Regions from separate parts of the Salinivibrio sp. IB868 genome, predicted to be linked through region 2. Evidence: predicted binding sites of a transcription regulator. Region 2 holds the regulator's gene; each other region holds the start of a gene.

Region 1 (7,570 bases), on a different contig from region 2:
TGCTGTTTTAAGCTTTCTCCGCCTTTTTCAATAAAGTCTAAAAACGCTCGGCCACGTCGAGTCTGTTGCAGCAGCTCGCGTTGCTTAAACTCTTGAAACAATAAAGGCAATACGGCCATTTTTAGGGCGGCGACTTCGCTATAATCGACCCAGTGAGTATCGCGCACTGCTTGCAGGCGACGCTGGAACTCGGCACTGCCCACGAGTTGCTGCGCACGGGCGCTCAAACAAAACTCACGAACGTTGCTCACATCAATGTACAAAAGATTAAGCCAGCGGCGTGATGACGGACTATAAGGGCTCGCGGCTTCTGGATTGGCAGGGAACAACGCATGAATGGGGTTAAGGCCAACAAAGTCCGCGCCACGCGAGGCGAGCTCACTGACCAATTGTTTCAAGTCACCAAAATCACCAATTCCCCAGTTGTGAGGGGTACGCAGTGTGTAGAGCTGAATACTCGGCCCCCACATTTTTTTGTGTTGATCCAGTTCAGGTTGTTTATAGCATTGAGTAGGCGCCATGATGAGCGTCATTTGGTACGGTGATTGACGCCGTTTACGTATCACAGAAAGGCGATGATAGCCCCACGGTAGGGAGCAAGGCAGGCTAAACACTAATGGGCCGCCATTACTGCGCTCATCGCGAACGATTTGTGACTGTAAGTAACCCTCAAAGCACTCGCCCTGTTCGGTTTCCAGCCGCCAACTAAAGTCACTTTCTCGCGCACTGGTCCCTAAATGAAGCGCAATTTCGACTGGCTCATTCTCCTGTACCACTTGCACGGGCGCGAGCACATCCGCTTTATGTTTCTTCGCCGCCGATGCCAATAACGCCTCGTCATTTCGTGTGTCATAGCCAAGTGACGTTAGTAAGTCATGTAAGGTACTGTCCGGCACGGCCGCTTCTGAGCCCCATGCACTGATATAGCGATCAGCGAGGTTGGCCATTTGTGCGACTGTCTTCAATGCAGATTCTTTCATCGCTTTCTCCGAGGGGTCTGCCCCCTTCTTTTATTGGGCAATATTGTTGTCATTATTGTTAGATGGCAAGGCTCATTCCCTGCCATCTATGAGGTTGTTAACCCATTATTTTGCAATTAGCGCTTAATCGCTTCTAACTGCCAAATGTTAGTAACGTAATCGCGAATTGAGCGGTCTGAGCTAAATTTGCCCACTAACGCGGTATTCAAAATCGCTTTGCGTGCCCACTGAGACGCGTCACGGTAATCACGGTCAATGTCATTGTGTGCGCGCACGTAATCGGCAAAGTCAGCCAAACACAGGTACGGGTCGCCGCTACCCATGACACTGTCAAAGACAGGACGCAACGCCCCAGGCTGACCTGGCGTAAACGTCTCATCCAACAGACTGTCCAAGGCGGCCTTCAATAGAGGCTGGCTATGATAGACCGCTTCAGGCTGATAGCCTTTTTTGCGCAACGCCGTGACGCCATCGACATCAAGACCAAAGATATAGATGTTGTTGTCACCCACTTCTTCACGGATTTCCACGTTCGCGCCATCCATGGTGCCAATGGTGAGCGCGCCGTTGAGTGCCATTTTCATGTTCCCCGTGCCAGACGCTTCTTTACCGGCCATAGAAATCTGCTCAGACACATCGGCAGCAGGAATAATGATTTCCGCCATACTGACACGATAATCAGGAATAAATACCACTTTGAGCTTGTCACCGACTCGTGGATCATTATTAATGGTTTCAGCCACCTTATTAATCGCATAGATGATCGATTTTGCTAATTCATAGCCAGGTGCCGCTTTCGCAGCAAAAAAGACCACACGCGGCGCCATATCGAAATTCGGCTCATTGATGAGGCGCTGGTACAGTGAAATGACGTGTAATAGATTAAGGTGCTGGCGCTTATATTCATGCAGGCGCTTAATTTGTACATCAAAAATCGCATCGGTATTTAGGGTGATATCGAGGTGCTCTTTGACCCATCCCGCCAAACGCTGCTTGTTGCGCTTTTTGACATCCATAAATGTCTTTTGAAAAGCAGTGTCATCGGCGTATTGTGCAATCTGCTCGAGTTGCTCCAATTGCGCTGGCCACTGCTCACCGATTTTCTCACTGATCAAGTTGGACAAATCAGGATTACAGAACTTCAACCAACGACGCGGTGTGATGCCATTGGTCACATTTTGAATGCGCCCTGGGTATAGCGCGTCAAATTCTGGGAATAAATCACGCTTAACCAACTGAGAATGCAAGGCGGCAACGCCATTCACCGCATAAGAGCCAACCACACATAAATTAGCCATGCGCACCATGCGCTCACCTTTGTCGTCAATCACAGACAACACCTGCTTTTTGGCCACATCGCCGGGCCACTTCGCTTCTACCTCTTGCATGAAGCGATGGTTGATCTCAAAAATGATCTCCATATGACGCGGCAGCAAACTGGCAATCAACGCCTCACTCCAGGTTTCCAGCGCTTCGGGCAGTAAGGTGTGGTTGGTGTAAGCAAAGGTACGACTGGCGATGGACCAAGCCTCATCCCAGCCCAGACGATAATCATCCAGCAATACGCGCATCAGCTCAGGAATAGCGATGGTGGGGTGAGTATCGTTCAACTGAATGGTTTCGTAGTCTGGCAATGCGGCCAATGCATGCCCTGCCTCTAGATGACGACGGAGAATGTCTGCTACAGAAGCTGCACTGTGGAAATACTGCTGCATTAAGCGCAATGTTTTACCCGCATCGTGGTTATCGTTGGGGTACAAGACTTTGGTCAAATTCCCTGCATCGATGGCGGATTGCTGAGCCTGGGTATAGTCACCGTCATTAAAGGCATCAAGGGCAAACGGCGTTAACGCCCGTCCTTCCCATAAGCGAAGCGGATAGACCGTATTGCTTTGATAACCCACAATCGGCAGATCCCAGGGCATGGCCTGAATTTTCATGCCCGGCACCCACTGACGGTACGTGTGCCCTGAGTCCTCAATCACCTCTACATGGCCATAAAAACCAATGGTTTGCGCTAAGTCAGGACGTACCACTTCCCACGGGTAACCTTCAGGCTCACGCCACGCATCCGGTGCTTCTTGTTGTGCGCCCTCTTTGAATGACTGGCGGAACAAACCATATTCATAGTGCAAGCCATAGCCGACCGCAGGATACTGTTGGGCCGCCAATGAATCCATAAAGCAAGCGGCGAGACGCCCCAAGCCGCCATTGCCCAAAGACGGATCACGCTCTTGTTCAAGTAAATCCGTTAACCCGAGGCCAAGCTCACTCACGGCATCGGCAATCGCATCGTACAAGCCCATGCTAATTAAATTGTTGCCGGTTAACCGACCAATCAAAAACTCGAGGGATAAATAGTTAACACTTTTAGCTTGTTTAATGGCTTGATCGTGTTCAGTGGCTACCAGATCACTCGTGGTATGTTCGGCTAATGCACGGCCCAGTGCGAGGTACCAGTCGCGCAGCTGAGCGGTGTCTGGTGCGTGACCTAGCTGGGTTAGGTGTTGAACCATACTGATTTTAAACGCACTTTTATCAAACGCATGTTGCTGTTTTGGTGTCATGTCGTCGCTCTCGATAATGGAATGAAACCTTGATGGTTATTCATCCTGCCCAACCCGAGCACGGCAAACATCCTCCCACGTCGTTGTCATCAAAGGAGGAGACCACAGGGCGTAGAGAGCCAGGTCACATAGCAATAGTGAGCCGCCTCTCATCAAATCCATGAGCAGCCCTTTATCGAGTGACCTAAGTCACGCTATGAAACAAAAAAGGCGCTACGCCCACGGTGAAAAACATCGCTTTCCTTTTGTGATTTTTGTGCGCTAACGCAAATTAAGCCCTAATAAACCGAGATGGATGTGTATCTCAATCATTAAAAAGGCCACCAATATGACGTTTAAGTGATATAAATCACAATTAAAAGGCGTAGCTGCACTAAATTGGGGCATCCGTTAAGAGATCAGGGATAGATCATAGTTTGTGCGTTTGAAGTTACATACACTGCAATCAGGACAGAGGTGCGCACCAAAAAGGTCGCACCGCATTTGCAGTGAAGGACAGTGTCTTATGTGGATCCCATCAAAGCTGACTCGGCCTGGACGGCTTTATAACGCGATATTACGCCCGCGTGTGCTCGATATTTTACAACAAGCCCCTCACTATAAGCTGGTGCTGTTTCGCTCTCCGGCCGGATATGGCAAAACCACCATGGCTGCACAATGGCTCGCGGATCAATCCAATGTCGGCTGGTTTAGCATTGATGATAGTGACAACGACAGCTTTCGCTTCATTAACTACTTACTGCAAGCGCTGCACCACGCTACCCAAGAGGGCTGCGCCAACACGATAAAGCTGGCGGAAAAACGCCAATTCTCATCACTTCGTGCGCTCTTGTCTGATGTCTTTGCTGAACTGGCAGGGTTTCATGCCACTAGCTATTTGGTGTTGGATGACTATCAGCTCATTGATAACGAGGAGATTCATGAGGCGATGCGCTTTTTCATTAAGCACATGCCAGATAATCTCACTTTGGTGGTCACCTCACGCGCCAACCCTCCACTGGGCACCGCGAATTTACGCGTACGCGACTTGATGATTGAGATCGGCAACGAGCTTCTCGCGTTCGATAACGAAGAAACGACGCGCTTTTTTAATCAACGTGTCGACGATGGCGTGGATGAATCCACGGCGAACGCATTATGCAACTACGTTGAAGGTTGGCCGTCAGCCTTGCAGCTCATTGCGATTCAAGCGCAGCACCAAAAGCGTACCCTGATGCAAAGCGCCGCGTCTTACGCTGGTTTTAACCATGCCCACCTTTGGGACTATTTGGCCGAAGAAGTGTTTGATTTGCTTGATGCTGAGACACGACAATTTCTCATGAAAGTCTCCGTACTAGAGATGTTTAATGACGAGTTGGTTTTCGCACTCACTGAACGCGAAGATGCATTGAATATGCTCGAGTCACTAAATCGCTATGGCTTGTTTATTTATCCACTTGAGGGAGATAACAACTGGTTCCGATTCCACCATCTATTCGCGGAGTTTTTGGCTCATGAGCGCCAAGCACGGATCCCTCACCAACAACAGCCCCTGCATAGACAAGCCGCACTGGCATGGTTGAAGTTACAATCTCCCCATCAAGCGTTGCGTCATGCACGCTACGCCAAAGACGATGCATTGTTGGCCGATATACTCAATCAGCACGGCTGGCGTATGTTTAATCGTGGTGAATTGTCGACACTAGAAGCCGCGATTATCAAACTCAGTGACGAGCTTTTATACCAATACCCAAATTTAAGCCTGCTACGTGCTTGGTTAGCGCAAAGTCAGCACAGGTATCATGAAGTTGGCGAACTTTTAGCCAGCGCAGAAAAAGCCTATCAAACCCGACAAATCCCACTTGATATCGATTACCAAGGCAATGCCAATGCGTTGCTCGCCCAAGTGGCCATTAACGCGAATAATCCTGAGCAGGCGATGCAGCTGGCAGAAAAAGCGCTCGAGCAACTCGATAGCGCCAATTACCGCGGTCGCATTGTCGCTACCTCGGTTGTGGGAGAAGTGAATCATGTGCTCGGTGAGCTGGATCGCGCCTTATCCATGATGCAACAAACCGAGAAATTAGCGCGGCAACATCAAGTTTACCATCAAGCACTTTGGGCGATTTTACAACAAAGTGAGATCTTACTTGCGCAAGGCTATGTGCAAGCCGCGTTTGAGTTGCTCGACAGCGCCGATCAGCTCATTGAGGATCAACAACTGCATCAAGTCCCTCTCCACGAGTTTGCCTTACGTCTCCGTGCCCAAATCTTATGGTGTTGGAACCGGCTTGATGAAGCCGAAGCTTGCGCCTACAAAGGACTGCAGGTTTTAGAAAATCAGCCACCGAGCAAGCATTTGCATAGTTACTCCATGCTCGCACGCGTAGCCGTTAGCCGCGGCGAGTTAGACAAAGCGGCAAAAAGCATTGAGCATATTGAACACCTTTTGCGCGAGTCTGTGTATCACGTTGATTGGACCGCCAATGCATCATTGTCGCTGTTACTCTATTGGCAAGCCAAAAATGAACTCACCAACATGGACGAGTGGTTACACCAAGCCACTCGCCCCGCTACCGCCTGCAACCACTTTAGTCAGCTTCAGTGGCGAAACATTGCCCGTGCGCATCTGCATTTGGGTCAGTATGACCAAGCACGTCAAGCGATTGATTTTCTGCGCCGCGAAGCGAACAAAGCCAACTTGGTGACCGATAAAAACCGCAATTTGATTGTTGAAGCCGTCCTTGCCAGCAAAGAACAAGAGACAGAATACGCCAAAAGCCTCTTGCAAGATGCGCTGATCCTCACCAATCAAACCGGCATGATGGGTAACTTTTTGATTGAGGGCGAGGCGCTCTCCCCGCTCCTGCATGCGTTAATTGAACAACACGCACTCGGCGCCCTCGAACGCCACCGCGCGCAGCAACTCCTCAAGGAAATTGCGAGCCATCAACGCTCTCGTTCAACGCACTTTGATGAAGCCTTTGTCGAAAAGTTGGTCAACCACCCTAACGTGCCAGAGCTCGTGCGAACCAGCTCATTGACACAACGCGAGTGGCAAGTGCTCGGCTTAATTTATTCAGGCTTCAGTAACGAGCAAATCGCCCATGAGTTGGATGTGGCGGGAACAACGATCAAAACCCATATTCGTAACTTATATCAAAAGCTCAATATCGCTAACCGCAAAGAAGCGGTCGTCACCGCCGAAAACCTTTTACAACTTATGGGGAATTAGTCAACCCTGTCTACGCCCTCAGGCTTTTCTTGGGGGCGTAGAGGCCTCGCGCTCTCCCCCTACCTTTCGTGATACTTTGCTGAATTTCATCATCTTTTCTGTAATGACACGCTGAATTTTAACCCGATCACGCATGGTAGATCCCCTCCTTGAGTAAGCTGCGCTCAGTATTGATAAATGAGGAAAGATCAATGAAGCGCACTCACTTTTTGCAACCACTCGGCACACCGGTCGCCGTTGCAGCTACCATAGCGTTAGCGGGTTGCAATATCGAAAACGACCCCAATTTGCCCCCTAGAGATGCGGGCACTAGCGATGCCAGTGTGCTATTTGCTGACGCCGATACCCTGCTCACTCATCAAACCAACGCCACCTCGCTCACCTTGTATTACTCCGCTGATGGCACGATGCGCTATAACCCGGACACGCAGCAAGTGGAAAACGCCACAGCGAGTGTCGAATCCACCCTTGCTACTAGCGATAATTGGCAGACATCGCTCCCCCATTTGCAAGGCGACGTTAAAGGGTTCGACTTTGACTTTGTTAGCGCCAATATTGCCCTGAAGCAATGGCTCAAAGGACAGCTTCTCGCCATCGCCAAAGACGGCGACACCGTACTAACCGCAACCGATGTGCAACCGGCCCGGGCGCTTGATGCCTTGTATGCCGAACACGCCGAAAAACTTACCTATGGTGCCATCCCTGACGCGGGACACACTGAATTTCGTATATGGGCTCCCACCGCACAGCAAGTCTCGCTAGTGCCCTATCAATCGGGGAGCGAACAAAACGCGCCAAAGCAGCGCCAA
Region 2 (7,570 bases):
CTGTACCTGTGCGCGCCGCTTGCTGTTGCCTGAGGGGGAAGTGGGTGACAAGATCTTGACTCGCCTAGCTCAATGGACAAAAACCGTGCGTGTAGGCGGTCAGTTTGATGATCCGGCTCCGTTTATGGGCGCACAGATCTCAGTGGCGGCAGCGGAAGGCATCCTGGCGACACAACAAAAGCTTGTTGATCTGGGCGCGAAGCCAGTGATTGAGTGTGAACATCAGCATGATGCGGTGATCTCGCCAGGGATCTTGGATGTCAGTGGTATCCAAGACTTACCGGATGAAGAGTATTTTGGCCCGTTGTTGCAAGTGCAGCGTTACCAGGATATGGCCGATGCGGTCACCAAAGCCAATGACACCCGTTATGGATTGTCTGCCGGGCTTATCAGTGAAGACGATGGTGAATGGCAGTATTTCCTTGACCATATTCGTGCAGGGATTGTTAACCGCAATCGTCAACTGACCGGAGCCAGTGGCGATGCGCCATTTGGTGGGCCAGGTGCTTCGGGGAACTTACGCCCTAGCGCGTATTACGCGGCAGATTATTGTGCTTATCCCATGGCATCCATGGAGGGCGAGCAGGTGATGCTTCCCGAGACGTTCGCCCCCGGTATACCGACTCAACAGGACTAAGGAGAGCAACATGGACAGTGGCCAAGCGTTATTCGACAAACTGTGGCAGGACTACATCAACCGCCTGTGCCCTTCGGCACATAAGGTGCATGCCTTATTAGAGGAAGGGCAACCTTTGATCAATGACCATATTGCCTTACGGACATTTGGTTTGCCTAAGGTTGGACTAAAGGTACTCGCGCGTCCATTTCTCGCCTTGGGGTATCAGCAAAAAGGTGACTATACCTTTGAAGCGAAAAAGCTCAAGGCTTGCCATTTTGAGCACCCCGATCCCTTGATGCCGAAAGTCTTTATCAGTGAGTTGATGGTCGAGCAATGCTCGCCCGCGCTTCAGGCGATTGTTGAGAAGCTGGTGGCACAAGTTGATGCGTCGTCACTTACAGGCAGCGATTTTCTCCATCAGGGCCGCCTATGGGATATTGATTGGGCAACCTATCAAACGCTTGCCGAAGAGAGTGAATATGCGTCTTGGGTGGCGGCACACGGTTATGGTGCGAACCATTTTACCGTGAGTGTGAATCAGCTGAATGCGCATGATGATTGCCTCTCGGTGAACAACCGATTGCGTGATAATGGCTTTGCGATTAACGAGTCAGGTGGGGAAGTCAAAGGGGATGCATCTGTGTATCTGGAGCAATCCTCCACCATGGCTGACCGCGTGCCCGTTACTTTCTCCGATTGCACGCAAACCATCCCGGGTGGCTTTTACGAGTTTGCTAAGCGGTATGTGTTGCCCAATGGTGAACTCTACCAAGGTTTTGTGGCTGCTTCGGCAGACAAAATCTTTGAAAGCACCCATTAGTGCGTCACACATTGCTTATCGACATCATGGGAAAAGGGAGCGTGTGATACGCTCCCTTTTTTATCGTCTATTGAGCCTCGATGTCGAGCCAAAACGTGTCTGGAATCGCTTGTGTTTCGTTGCTTAAATGCGGGTTGTCGACTCGGATGACAGTACGCTCACCAATGTTCGCCTTTTCAAAGGTTTCCTTAACTAAAGGCGCATTATTGAAAAACTCGATAAATGATCCGTCTTGATACGCCGCTTCAAAAGCGCCATTTAACATCTCGGCGACGTCAGCATGTTGCGGAGACACAAACAGGAACATTGGGAAGCGATAGATCAGCATCAGGTGTGGGTCAACTAACAGGTTACCGTATTGCGGCCGCTCGGCTAATTCACTAAAAGGCTCAATCAAGGCACGAGGGAAGAGATCGGCCCGGCCCGTATCAACCACTTTGAAAATGTTTTCAAAGCTCGATATTTCACGTACGCGAAATCCCGCTGAGTTAAGCACCTTGACGTCGGCCCAACCTTGTCCCTGAATCATAGTAAGAGACTGCAAGTCACTCGCGCTACTTATCTGAGCAAGTTGGGGCTCGGTGGCTTGGTTGGTAATAAACAGGCGGTGGCCGAGTAAGCCACGAAACACGGGATAGCGAACGGGGATCAATTCAGCTTCCAGTGTACGGTCGGCACCAAGCCAGTCGACGGTGAGCTTGCCTTGCTTGAGCATTTCCACCTTACGAGATTGAGAGCCAATTTGGCCGTCAAAGGCTTGTAAGGTAACAGATTCTCCCGACTTTTCGGCAAGAAACTCGATGAGCTCAATGGCATAGAGATCAAGCGCCGAGCCGGCGCGTGGCTCGGGGTGGACAATCGTCGTATTGGACGCAGCATGGACTGAAAACACAGAGAGCGCGAAGGCGGTGAGGGTAATCATGAGTTTTTTCATAAACGACACCTTGTTAATTTTATGTTAACCATGTCGTTTTGAGTGTAGAAGCAATCCGCGTGCTTGCCAGATAATGGAGATAAAAAAACCGACGCCAGGGCGTCGGTTGGTGATACAGAGAGCGGCGCGATTAGCGTGTGCCGTATACCACGATGGTTTTACCGTGTGCGGAAATGAGGTTTTGCTCTTCCAGCATTTTAAGGATACGTCCCACTGTTTCGCGTGAGCAGCCAACGATTTGGCCAATTTCCTGACGGGTGATCTTAATCTGCATACCATCAGGATGCGTCATGGCATCAGGCTGCTTCGCCAAGTTCAATAGGGTTTGCGCAATGCGCCCTGTGACGTCCAGGAAGGCAAGATCCCCCACCTTTTGGCTCGTTACCTGCAAGCGGCGCGCCATTTGTGAGGACAAGCGCATCAAGATATCAGGATTCACTTGGATAAGCTGGCGGAACTTTTTGAATGAAATTTCTGCCACTTCACACGGTGATTTGGCGCGTACCCAAGCAGTGCGCTCTTGGTCTTCTTCGAAAAGCCCGAGCTCACCGATGAAGTCACCTTGGTTAAGGTAAGACAGGATCATTTCCTTGCCTTCTTCATCTTTGATCAGTACGGCCACAGACCCTTTCACGATGTAATACAAGGTCTCCGCCTTTTCACCAGCATGGATAAGCGTGCTTTTCGACGGATACTTATGAATATGACAATGTGAAAGGAACCACTCGAGTGTAGGGTCTGTTTGAGGTTTTCCTGGAACCATATAACTTATTTCCTCTGCATGTGTTGCCCGGCAACAACGTCCTATCTTTGTCTGAGGGGTAACCCATCAGATCATTGCACAGAATACGAAGTCTGAACGCGGGCTACAAGCTCACTGTATGTTAACAAGAGTGTATCTTTTTTTGTTGGTGATTTCTTGATTTTGATCTAGGCCAACCGCCTAAAAAACTGGCAAAAACGTGGCTAAGATCACGGCTTGAGAAGTAATACATCATGAATGCGCTACGCCTCAGCCAATCTTGCCTTTTTCTATCAATTGCTGGATCAATGGACGTATGATCAATTCCATTGCAAAGCCCATTTTTCCTCCCGGCACCACTAAGGTGTTATGGCGCGACATAAACGACCCGGTGATCATTTGCAACAGATAAGGGAAGTCGACGTTTTTCATGCCACGAAAGCGGATCACCACAAAGCTTTCATCCAAAGACGGAATCCCTTTGGCATTTAATGGGTTTGAGGTATCTACCGTGGGAACGCGCTGAAAGTTGATATGGGTACGAGAAAACTGCGGGGTGATATAGTGCAGATAATCATCCATTGAGCGCACAATCGAGTCGGTCACCGCTTCACGAGAATGGCCTCTATCGCGCGTATCACGGACAAATTTTTGAATCCACTCTAAGTTGACGATGGGGACCATACCAATCAAGAGATCGACGTGCTGCGCAACGTTGACGTCACCGTCGACCACGCCGCCGTGCAACCCTTCGTAAAACAATACATTGGTATTGTCGGCCAAGTCTTGCCATGGCGTGAAGGTACCAGGCATTTGGTTATAGGGCACCGCTTCATCAAAGGTATGTAAGTAGCGGCGGTACTTCCCGGTGCCTTGGTCACCATACTCACGAAAAAACTGTTCCAGCCGAGGGAAGTCGTTGGCGGTGGGGCCAAAATAGCTGATATGTTTACCTTGCTCACGCGCTTTACGGATCTCGACGTCCATTTCGGGACGGGTAAAGCGATGAAAGCTGTCCCCTTCTAGCCAGGCCGCTTTGATGTTCATCATTTGGAACATCTTTCGGAAGGCTTCCGAGGTGGTGGTGGTGCCGGCCCCTGACGAGCCGGTGACCGCAATAATTGGATGTTTAGCCGACATGACGCGCCCTGTCATTCAGTCTGAATTTGTATCGCGATACGGCGAGTACTGCGATGCTAGGATCTGAGTGCTGCTTTACGACGAATATCCACTGTCTCGTGCAACTCAGAATACACAATCACGGCTTCTCCGGATTGCAGTTGTTGGCGAACGTCCTCCACTTTTTGTGCAAAGCTGACTTCTTGCTCACCATAATCGGTTCCTTCCCGTAACACAAAATGCTCAATTAAACCTGTGAGTGTCTCGTCGGGAATCGATTGCCATGGAACCATCATACTACATCACCTTTTATCGATCTCAGGATGGCATGCTAGGGTGCCTGATGTGAATGTTGTGAATTGGCTCGCATTTTACCCGATCATTCCGCGTAATGCAGTGGTTCTCTACGCTTTCTTGATCGTGCGCGTGTCACTCACACGATCCGAATGAGGTGATGGTACGGGTAGATAAGTGGCAAGCCAGTGGGGGACGGCGTGCTCAAGCCAAAACTGTGGCTGTCGCCAACTACCGGCGACAAAGCCAACATGGCCGCCATGTTCAGTGAGTTGGTAATCAATGTTTGCGGGTAACGGGGACGTAGGGATCACCGCGTCGGTCATAAAAGGATCGTCTTTGGCATGAATAATCGCCAGTGGGGCCTTGATGGTGTCGAGCACCGATAAACCACTGCAGGCGCGATAATAGTGGAGGGCATCGTCAAAGCCATGAAGCGGAGCGGTGACGGTTTGGTCGAACTCGAACAGAGTGTTTATCGCCGGGCGCTCCCCCGCGTGCCATCGGCCTACTTGCTGATGCCGTGTGAGCTTTTCCGCTAGGATTTGTCGCATCGAGCGCAATAAATAGGCTTGATAAATACGGGAAAAGCCTTGCTGGATACGCATCGAGCAGGCGGCAAGGTCAAGTGGCGGCGACACGGCGCAGCCACAGGCCACGATGGGATCATCGTGATAGTCCGCCAGGTAGCGCACCAGCATATTTCCCCCCAAAGAGACCCCGACTGCGCCAATTTGACTCTCTGGATAGGTTTGACGCAAATGGGTTAAGAAGGCGCGTGCGTCCTGGGTTTCTCCCGAGTGATAGGTCCGCGCGGCACGATTGAGGCGGCCACTGCAGCTGCGAAAGTGCATCACCACGCCGCACCAACCTTGGCGTTGGAAGGCCGCGAGCAAGCCGTTGGCATACGGGCTGTCAAAACTGCCTGCTAAGCCATGGAATAAAACAACAATCGGCTGTCCAGGTTGCGGCTGATGCGTCCACGCCAGATCAACAAAATCGCCATCGGGCAGGTCAAATTGCTGCCAGCGAGGGGTGAAAAGCGGGGCACGACGCAGAAAGCGAGGCAACAAGGTTTGCAGGTGCGCATTCCGCGCGCTGGGAATGGGTTTAAACGGTGTCATCATGGTTGCTTCCCTGTTCCTCGGCGGGTGTCACCTTCAGTGATGTGTATAGGTTGCGTGCTGATGGTGACAACTGACGGCAATAGTAGGCGAGAGGAGAGGCGCTGTCCGTGAGCCAGGTTTGACGATTCAGGGCATCGACTAAATCTTGCTGTTGGAATTTTTCTAAGCTGAGCTCGAAGTTAAGCATTTTTTTATATTGCCCACTCCCGACACGCGGCTTGATGTCACGCCGTAAATGACGGTAAGCAATCAGTAAGTGCTCAGAGCGGCTCAATGCGTACTTCAGTTGTGTGAGGCTCTCGGGCGCAAGACCATAGCCGTGCTGTTCAATCCAGGCGAGTAATAAGGCAAGGTTGACGTTGCCTTGATGCTCGTCTTGGAGCCTGAGGCAAGCTTGCTTCACCTCTGGCTTGCCATAATGATGTAAACAAAACTGCCATAGGTCGGCGGGGTTCGCCATCCCAGGGGTTAGTTTTGATTGAATGTCGCCTCCAGGGCTTCCAGCTCTTCTTGTCGCTCCATCCATTCTTGTTCCACCTCTTCGAGCGTCGATTTGGCATCCGCTTGACGTTGCAATTGCGCCGTGAGTTGCGCCTTATTATCAGTGTGATAAATGTCAGGGTCCGCCAACTGATTTTCTGCGTCAGTGATAATGGCAGAGAGTTGCTCTATCTGTGTGTCGAGATTGTCAATTTTTTTCCGCAAAGGCGCGGTTTGCTTGCGTAACTCGGCATCGCGGCGTTTTTGCGCTTTGCGATCCATCTGTGTTTGTTGCGGCGCTGTTTTCTCCGCGGCCGCTTGTTTTTTGGTCTCGGCGCGATCGGCGCGCTGTTGATCGGTCAGCCAGCGATGATAATCGTTCAAGTCTCCATCAAAGGGTAGCACTGCGCCATTGTCGACCAAGTACAAATCATCGGTGGTGGCGCGCAGCAAAAAGCGATCGTGACTGACAATCACCATCGCGCCCTCGTAGGACTGTAAAGCGAGTGTCAGCGCTTGGCGCATATCCAAGTCCAGATGGTTGGTTGGCTCATCAAGTAACAATAAGTTCGGCTTTTGCCAGACCAGTAAGGCGAGCACAAGGCGGGCTTTTTCTCCGCCAGAGAAGGGGCCGATAGGCTCGAGCGCCTTGTCGCCTTGAAAGCCAAACCGGCCGAGAAAATCACGCAAGGTTTGCTCAGCGGTGGTGGGAGCCAACCGGTTTAAGTGCTGAAGTGGTGTATCGTCGATGCGTAACGTATCGAGTTGGTGTTGGGCAAAATAGCCAATTTTCACCCCTTGTGAATAGGTTAATTCGCCCGCCATGGCGGGTAAGCTGCCCGCGAGGAGTTTTATCAGGGTCGACTTACCCGCACCATTGCGCCCCAGTAAGCCAATGCGCGCCCCCGGCACCAGGTTAAGGCGAATGTTTTCAATAATGGGCGTCTTATCATAACCGGCCGCCACCTTGTCCATCATTAAAATGGGAGTGGGTAAGGCATCCGGTGTGAAGAAGGTAAAACTAAACGGATTATCGTATTGCGCGGGCAATACTTTCTCCATGCGCTCGAGCGCTTTAATCCGGCTTTGCGCTTGGCGGGCTTTGGTCGCTTTGTAGCGAAAGCGGTCAATGTACGATTGCATGTGGGCAATTTGCTTTTGTTGCTTTTCGTACTGCGCCTGTTGTTGGGCCAATTTTTGCGCGCGCATCTGCTCAAAGTCAGAATAATTACCGGTGTATTCATTAAGTTGTTGATGCTCAATATGAATAATCCGGTTGACGACAGGATCCAAAAAGTCCCGGTCGTGGGAGATCAACACCAAGGTGCCTGGGTATTGTTGTAACCATTTTTCCAGCCACATCACCGCATTGAGATCCAAGTGGTTGGTAGGCTCATCCAGCAACAATAGATCAGAGCGGCATAATAGCGCTTGT
Region 3 (7,570 bases), on a different contig from region 2:
TGTTTCACCTGAACGGTGAGAGATCACGGCTGTGTAGCCTGCGTCTTTCGCCATCTTGATCGCCGCCAGCGTTTCGGTCAGAGAACCGATCTGGTTGAACTTGATCAGGATAGAGTTCGCCACACCTTTGTCGATACCTTCTTTGAGGATCTTGGTGTTGGTTACGAACAGGTCATCACCCACTAGCTGAAGTTTGTCACCCAGCAGTTCAGTTTGGTGCTTAAAGCCATCCCAATCTGACTCGTCTAGGCCATCTTCGATAGACACGATTGGGTATTCTTCAGCCAGTTTTGCCAAGTAATGGTTAAACTCTTCTGAAGAGAAGGTTTTACCTTCACCTTTCATGTTGTAGATGCCTTGCTCTTTGTCATAGAACTCAGACGCCGCACAGTCCATCGCAAGAGTGATGTCTTTACCCAGCTCGTAGCCCGCTTGCTCAACCGCTTCTTTAATCGCAGCCAGTGCAGCAGCGTTTGATTCTAGGTTCGGTGCAAAACCACCTTCGTCACCCACGGCAGTGCTTAGGCCTTTGGCTTTCAGTACTTTTGCGAGGTTGTGGAATACTTCCGCACCAATGCGCAGTGCTTCTTTCAGGGTTTTCGCGCCAACAGGCTGGATCATGAACTCTTGGATATCAACGTTGTTATCCGCGTGCTCACCACCGTTAAGGATGTTCATCATTGGCAGAGGCATTGAGAACTGACCAGCCGTGCCGTTTAGTTCAGCAATGTGCTCAAACAAAGGCATGCCTTTCGCAGCCGCGGCTGCTTTTGCGTTAGCAAGAGACACCGCCAGGATAGCATTCGCACCAAATTTAGATTTGTTGTCAGTGCCGTCGAGATCGATCATCACTTGGTCGATATCGGCTTGGGCTTTCGCGTCTTTACCTTGTAGGGCTTCGGCGATTGGGCCGTTAACCGCTTCAATCGCTTTTAGAACGCCTTTACCCATGAAACGTGACTTGTCACCATCACGCAGTTCTAGCGCTTCGCGAGAACCCGTTGATGCACCTGAAGGTGCTGCCGCCATACCAACGAAGCCACCTTCTAGGTGTACTTCAGCTTCAACGGTTGGGTTACCGCGTGAATCGATGATTTCACGGCCTAGAACTTTAACGATCTTAGACATTGTGATTCCTCTCGTCTGTCATTGTTTTTAAAAATAAAAGCGGCTGCCTACGTTCAGGCGACCGCTCGAATCTCGTTTATAGCTCACCGCGCTGTTTTTTGCCTGCCGCCGCAACAAACCCGGCAAACAGTGGGTGGCCATCACGTGGTGTCGACGTGAATTCTGGGTGGAACTGGCACGCAACAAACCATGGGTGCTCAGGGTTCTCGATGATCTCCACCAGCTTTTTATCTGCAGACAAGCCTGAGATTGAAAGCCCCGCTTTTTCTAGCTGCGGACGCAATAAGTTGTTCACTTCATAACGGTGGCGATGGCGCTCGTGGATCTGCGTGTTGCCATAAAGCTGGTGTGCTTTAGACCCTTCCGTAAGATGACAAAGCTGTGCGCCAAGACGCATGGTACCGCCCAGATCAGAGGTTTCACTGCGCTCTTCCACTTTGCCTTCTTCATCCACCCACTCGGTGATCAGACCCACCACTGGGTATTTACTCTCTTTGTTAAACTCGGTCGAGTTTGCGCCTTCCATACCCGCGACGTTACGCGCGTATTCAATCAGGGCAACCTGCATTCCTAGGCAAATGCCGAGATAGGGCAGTTTGTTCTCACGCGCATATTGTGCCGCTAGGATCTTGCCCTCTACACCTCGGTCACCAAATCCACCTGGTACCAAGATAGCATCCAAGTCTTGCAGCATTTCCGTGCCACGTGTTTCAAGATCTTGCGAGTCTACATACTTGATGTTGACGGTGAGACGGTTTTTCAACCCACCGTGCTTCAACGCTTCGTTGACAGATTTATACGCATCCGGCAACTCGATATATTTACCCACCATACCAATGGTCACTTCGCCCATTGGGTTGGCTTCTTCGTAGCTGACCTGTTCCCACTCTGACAGGTCAGCTTCCGCCGCTTCAATGCCAAAGCGGCTGCAAACCAGATCATCCAAGCCTTGAGAGCGGATGAGTGATGGGATTTTGTAGATAGAGTCTACGTCTTTCATGGTGATCACGGCTTTTTCTGCCACATTACAGAACAGCGCAATTTTCGCGCGCTCATTAGCCGGGATCGGGCGCTCACTACGACACACCAGTACATCAGGCTGGATACCAATCGATAGCAGCTCTTTCACCGAATGTTGAGTTGGCTTGGTTTTCACTTCACCCGCGGCCGCCAAATAAGGGACCAGAGTCAAGTGCATAAACATGGCATGTTCGCGGCCGACTTCAACGGTCAGCTGGCGAATCGCTTCTAAAAACGGCAGCGACTCAATGTCGCCCACTGTCCCGCCGATTTCGACAATGGCAATATCGTGACCTTCACCACCGGCGATGATGCGGTCTTTGATCGAATTGGTGATGTGTGGAATCACCTGAATGGTGGCTCCCAGGTAATCTCCACGGCGCTCTTTGCGCAGTACATCCGCATACACACGACCAGAGGTAAAGTTATTACGCTTGGTCATTTTGGTGCGGATAAAGCGCTCGTAGTGGCCGAGATCAAGGTCGGTCTCTGCGCCGTCTTCCGTGACGAATACTTCCCCGTGCTGGGTAGGGCTCATTGTCCCTGGATCCACGTTGATATAAGGGTCGAGTTTCATGATGGTGACGTTAAGGCCACGCGCTTCAAGAATGGCTGCCAATGAGGCTGCAGCAATACCCTTACCGAGGGAGGATACAACACCGCCCGTAACAAAAATGTAGTTCGTCGTCATGCTAAACCTGAGAGTTGGATTTAGAGGAAATTAATGAAGTTCTGGACGGGACATTATGATACCAGACCCCATTGACTCCCACAATGTGAAAGCTACCACACACCCTGGTGTTTTTAATTGTCACAAATCAATTATGCCAATTACAGGATATTTACTTATTCGCCTTTTTGACGGCCTGCCATGCCGATTCTAGTTCATCTAGCTGACATTGTTGAATGTTTTTTTCATTATCACGTAAGTGGTTTTCAACCTTACGAAAGCGAGATTCAAATTTTTGGTTGGCACGGCGTAGGGCTTGCTCGGCATCTGTCCCTAGGTGGCGAGCCAAATTTACCACCGCGAATAACAAGTCCCCGACTTCTTCATCCACACGCGCCTGATTGACAGAAGTTTGCGCCAGCTCTTGCTCGACTTCTTCAATCTCTTCCCGCACTTTATCTATCACAGGGGCGACAGTCGGCCAATCAAAGCCCACACGCGCACAACGCTTTTGCAATTTATACGCTCGTATTAAGGCGGGTAAGCCTTGTGTCACTCCATCGAGCACACTTTCCGGTTGCACAGAGGACGATTTCTCGGTGCGCTCTTTCGCTTTGATACCTTCCCAATCTGGTGCCATTAAAGGCTTTCCCTGCGCATCTTTGGGACCAAAAACATGAGGATGACGACGGATGAGTTTGTCGCAAATGCCGCGCACCACATCCTCAAAATCAAAATGGTTTTCTTCCCGCCCCAATTGACTGTAGAACACAATTTGAAAAAGTAGGTCACCGAGCTCATCTTTTAGGTCTGACCAGTTTTCACGTTCAATGGCATCCGCCACTTCATAGGCTTCTTCTAGCGTATGAGGCACGATGGAGGCGAAGTGTTGCGCGTTGTCCCAATCACAACCTTTGTCGGGATCACGTAAGGTCGCCATAATGGTCAGTAATTGCTCGATAGGAGCCATAAAAGCGTTCCTTCTAAAAAAACGCCCTGTCGAGACAGGGCGAAGGATGATTAGCGAAGACGTTTGGCCTCAACCACATCTTTTACTTGTTCAAGCCGGTTAACCACGCGGCTCAGGGTGTCGAGATCGGAGATTTCTAAATCAAAATCCATAATAGACATTTGTTTTTTATAATCCACGCGACTTTGCATGCCCGCTACGCGTGCTTTTTCATTGCTGAGCACGGTATTGATGTCTTTGACCAACCCGGTACGCTCATTGGCAGATAAGCGGATCCGCACATGGTACTGACCAATGTGCCCTTTACCCCAAACCGTGGCAATAATGCGCTCGGGCGCGTGATGACTCAGTTCGTTGAGTTGCTCACAATCAGCGCGGTGCACAGAGATACCCCGCCCTTGGGTGACAAAACCTTTGATCTCATCACCGGGTAATGGCTGACAACAACGCGCAAGGTGAGTCATTAAGTTATCAACACCCTCCACAACCACAGCATCACGGTGCGCCTTGCCCGTATTCGGCTTTTGCTCACTTTGTTGCAGCTTCTCTAAAAGCTGTTGCTCTTCTTCTTCAAGACTTGGCTTGTTAATCAGGCCATTGATATGGTTAACCACCTGATTAATACGCAAATCACCGCTACCAACTCCCGCGTAGAGCTCATCCAGTGTATTCACATTAAAGCGTTTGAGCGCGAGTTGAGCGTCTTTGCTGGTACCACCGATTTTTTGCAGCTCGGTATCCAAAATCTCTTTACCCGCGGCAATGTTCTTATCTTTATCCTGTTTGCGGAACCAAGCATTGATTTTGGCGCGTGCCCGGCTCGAATTCACAAAGCCATGGCTGGGGTTTAGCCAATCTCGCGAGGGGTTGGGCTCTTTTTGGGTAATGATTTCTACCTGGTCGCCCATTTGAAGGTGATAAGTGAACGGGACAATACGCCCTTCCACTTTCGCTCCGATACACCGATGCCCTACCTCGGAGTGAATATGGTAAGCGAAATCCAACGGCGTGGCGCCGCTGGGTAAGTCCACGACATCGCCGCGCGGGGTAAAGGCATAAACCCGGTCGTCAAACACTTGGCTGCGCAGCTCATCGAGCATTTCACCCGAGTCTGACATTTCTTCTTGCCATGCCAACAGTTTACGCAGCCAGGTAATTTTCTCGTCGTACCCACTGCGCCCACTGGCCGCCCCTTCTTTATACTTCCAGTGTGCGGCGACTCCAAGCTCTGCATCATCGTGCATTTGTTTGGTGCGGATTTGAATTTCTACCGGTTTACCTTCCGGCCCCAGCACCACAGTATGAATGGATTGATAACCATTGGGTTTCGGGTTGGCGACGTAATCATCAAACTCTTTGGGCAGATGGCGGAATTTGGTGTGCACGGCCCCTAACGCGGCGTAACAATCTTGTAGCTCTTCAGCGATGATGCGTACCGCACGCACGTCAAACAACTCGTCAAACTGCAGGTTCTTTTTCTGCATTTTACGCCAGATGCTGTAAATGTGTTTGGGGCGACCATAGACTTGCGCATTGATGTTGGACGCTTCCATCGCCTGCTGCAGATCGTCGACAAAATCAGTGATGTAGTTTTCGCGATCAATCCGTCTTTCTGCGAGTTGCTTGGCGATTTGTTTGTAGGTTTGCGCATGCTGGTAACGGAACGCGTAGTCTTCCAACTCCCACTTTAACTGACCAATGCCTAACCGGTTAGCCAAGGGGGCATAAATGTTGGCGCTCTCTTTTGCCGCTTGTTGGCGGACAGATTCCTCCGCCTCTTTCACTTCGCGTAAATGACAGATGCGCTCCGCCAGCTTGATCACCACGCAGCGAAAGTCTTCCACCATCGATAACAGCATACGACGTACGTTATCAACCTGAGACGAGGTCGCTTCTGTCTCTGTTTGGGTATTTAAGTGGCGAATGGCCGCCGTCTGTTGTACCCCTTCTATCAGTTTGACGATAGAGGTTGAGTAAGCGTCCGCAAGGGTATCTAGGCTGATAAGCTCCGCCTCAACCACGGGGAAAAACAGGGCTGCCAATAAGGTATCAGCATCCATGCTCAAGGTGACGAGGATTTCAATCATCTCCCGGCCACGCCATAGTGGCTGGCTGAGCACGGCTTCATCGTCGCTCAATGTTCGGCAGTATTGATAACCATCTACCAACGCCTGAGTGGTTGAGGGATCTTGCCCTAACCGTTGAACCCAGGTATTGAGATCAAACGCTTCGTCTTCGTGTAGGTGGGCTTCTCGTACCGCAACCATAACCGTTCCTATCCTTATCTCTCGAGTGACAAGAGAGGCGTATCCGTATCGACAGGCCACGAGGGCCAAACTTGTATTATGCCAACCGTTTGGTGACAGGCATGAACAAAGCCATCGACTCCATGTGTCCTGTTTGTGGAAACATATCCAACATACCAAGCGTGACCAGCTGATAGCCATTATCGAGCAATACGCGCGCATCACGTGCTAGCGTGGCAGGGTTACAAGACACATACACAATATGTGAAGCCTTAGATTGTGCCACAAAGTCTATGACACCAGCAGCCCCCGCACGTGCCGGATCGAGTAAGATTTTGGTAAAATCCTGTTGCGCCCATTCACCCATCAGCGCGTCACTGTTCAAGTCAGCTTGGTAAAACTCGGCGTTCTCACAGCCGTTTTTTGCCGCATTATCCGCTGCTTGGTCCACCATAGCTTGCACACCTTCAATGCCTACCACATGTTTCACACGCTTAGCCATTGGCACGCTAAAGTTACCCAAGCCACAGAAAAGATCCAACACGCGATCGTCTTGCTCAAGGGCGAGCCAGTCAAGTGCTTGCCCTACCATTTCTTGGTTGACCTTCGCATTGACTTGAATAAAGTCACTGGGCGCAAACGCCAGTTGGCAACCTGCCACATTATAATAGGGCGCGGGGCCGACAAGGCGCTCCGGTGCCATGTCGCCTTGGTACAAATACAGTGTGCAGTCTTGCGTCTGTGCCCACGCCATTAACGCGTGGCGATCGTCGTTGTGCAAGCCCTTAGTGGTACGCAGTGAGACCACTGATGTGTTGTCAGCGTCAATGACGTCTAAGTGTCCCAATACACGACGGCCACGCAGGCTTTCTAAACAAGGGCGTAAGCTAGACAGGAGGCGGTTGAGTGGTGCGCTTAACACCGGGCACTGATTCACTGTGATGATCGCGCTTCGTTGACGGGCTCGAAACCCCATCGCCAACGCCCCTTTTTTATCCACCTGCAAGCTGATCCGCGCACGACGACGATAATGCCAAGCCGCATCCTCTATCGGCGTTGACAGCGTTATCTCATCACCTGCGAATTTTTGCATCAACTCATTGAGCGTTTGCTGCTTGTGTGCGACCTGTGCTTGGTGATCCAGGTGTTGAAGGCTACAGCCCCCACACTGCTGGTAAAGAGGACAACCAGGCTCAATACGCTGCGCGGCCTGGTTATCCAACTTAATTAATTGACCGCGAGCATATTGACGCTTTTGTTCGGTCAATTGCACCAAGGCTTGTTCGCCGGGCAAGGTTCCCGGGACAAAAACAGGTTTTTTCTGCAAAAAACCCACTCCGTCACCATGATGGTCCAAGCGTTCTATGGTCAGCAGTTGATGCTTTTGCTCAACCTTTTTCTTTTTCTCAGGCTTAAAAAAGCGCGCCATTATCGATTCCAGTGTTAAAAGCTTGTCGCCAAGCCAGTCAAGAGATCCTGCCAGTGGGAGTTGTGATAGTTCGCTGACTATTTTGTGATTGAATCATGTACACTGAC

What was found. The regulator CRP, encoded in region 2, controls carbon source genes, mostly activating them, when cyclic AMP is high. The targets are predictions, from matches to a motif close to TGTGANNNNNNTCACA.
Region 1: malT (HTH-type transcriptional regulator MalT) is a predicted target of CRP. The motif match lies at 3,886-3,901, and genes of this name have one in related genera.
Region 3: BZG20_RS10275 (CTP synthase) is a predicted target of CRP. The motif match lies at 2,924-2,939, and genes of this name have one in related genera.

What each region holds. Positions count from the first base shown of each region.
Region 1 covers NZ_MUEW01000012.1:113,015-120,584, reverse strand. Annotated here, with positions in the region: gene malQ (4-alpha-glucanotransferase) at 1-980, opposite strand, end outside; gene BZG20_RS13425 (glycogen/starch/alpha-glucan phosphorylase) at 1,097-3,547, opposite strand; gene malT (HTH-type transcriptional regulator MalT) at 4,053-6,761, shown strand; gene pulA (pullulanase-type alpha-1,6-glucosidase) at 6,953-7,570, shown strand, end outside.
Region 2 covers NZ_MUEW01000003.1:236,427-243,996, forward strand. Annotated here, with positions in the region: gene astD (succinylglutamate-semialdehyde dehydrogenase) at 1-637, shown strand, start outside; gene BZG20_RS04635 (DUF1338 domain-containing protein) at 648-1,439, shown strand; gene BZG20_RS04640 (ABC transporter substrate-binding protein) at 1,507-2,373, opposite strand; gene crp (cAMP-activated global transcriptional regulator CRP) at 2,504-3,136, opposite strand; gene BZG20_RS04650 (phosphoribulokinase) at 3,386-4,255, opposite strand; gene BZG20_RS04655 (YheU family protein) at 4,312-4,530, opposite strand; gene BZG20_RS04660 (hydrolase) at 4,639-5,655, opposite strand; gene BZG20_RS04665 (TIGR02444 family protein) at 5,639-6,115, opposite strand; gene BZG20_RS04670 (ABC transporter ATP-binding protein) at 6,124-7,570, opposite strand, start outside.
Region 3 covers NZ_MUEW01000008.1:129,679-137,248, forward strand. Annotated here, with positions in the region: gene eno (phosphopyruvate hydratase) at 1-1,128, opposite strand, end outside; gene BZG20_RS10275 (CTP synthase) at 1,205-2,839, opposite strand; gene mazG (nucleoside triphosphate pyrophosphohydrolase) at 2,991-3,788, opposite strand; gene relA (GTP diphosphokinase) at 3,839-6,055, opposite strand; gene rlmD (23S rRNA (uracil(1939)-C(5))-methyltransferase RlmD) at 6,132-7,463, opposite strand.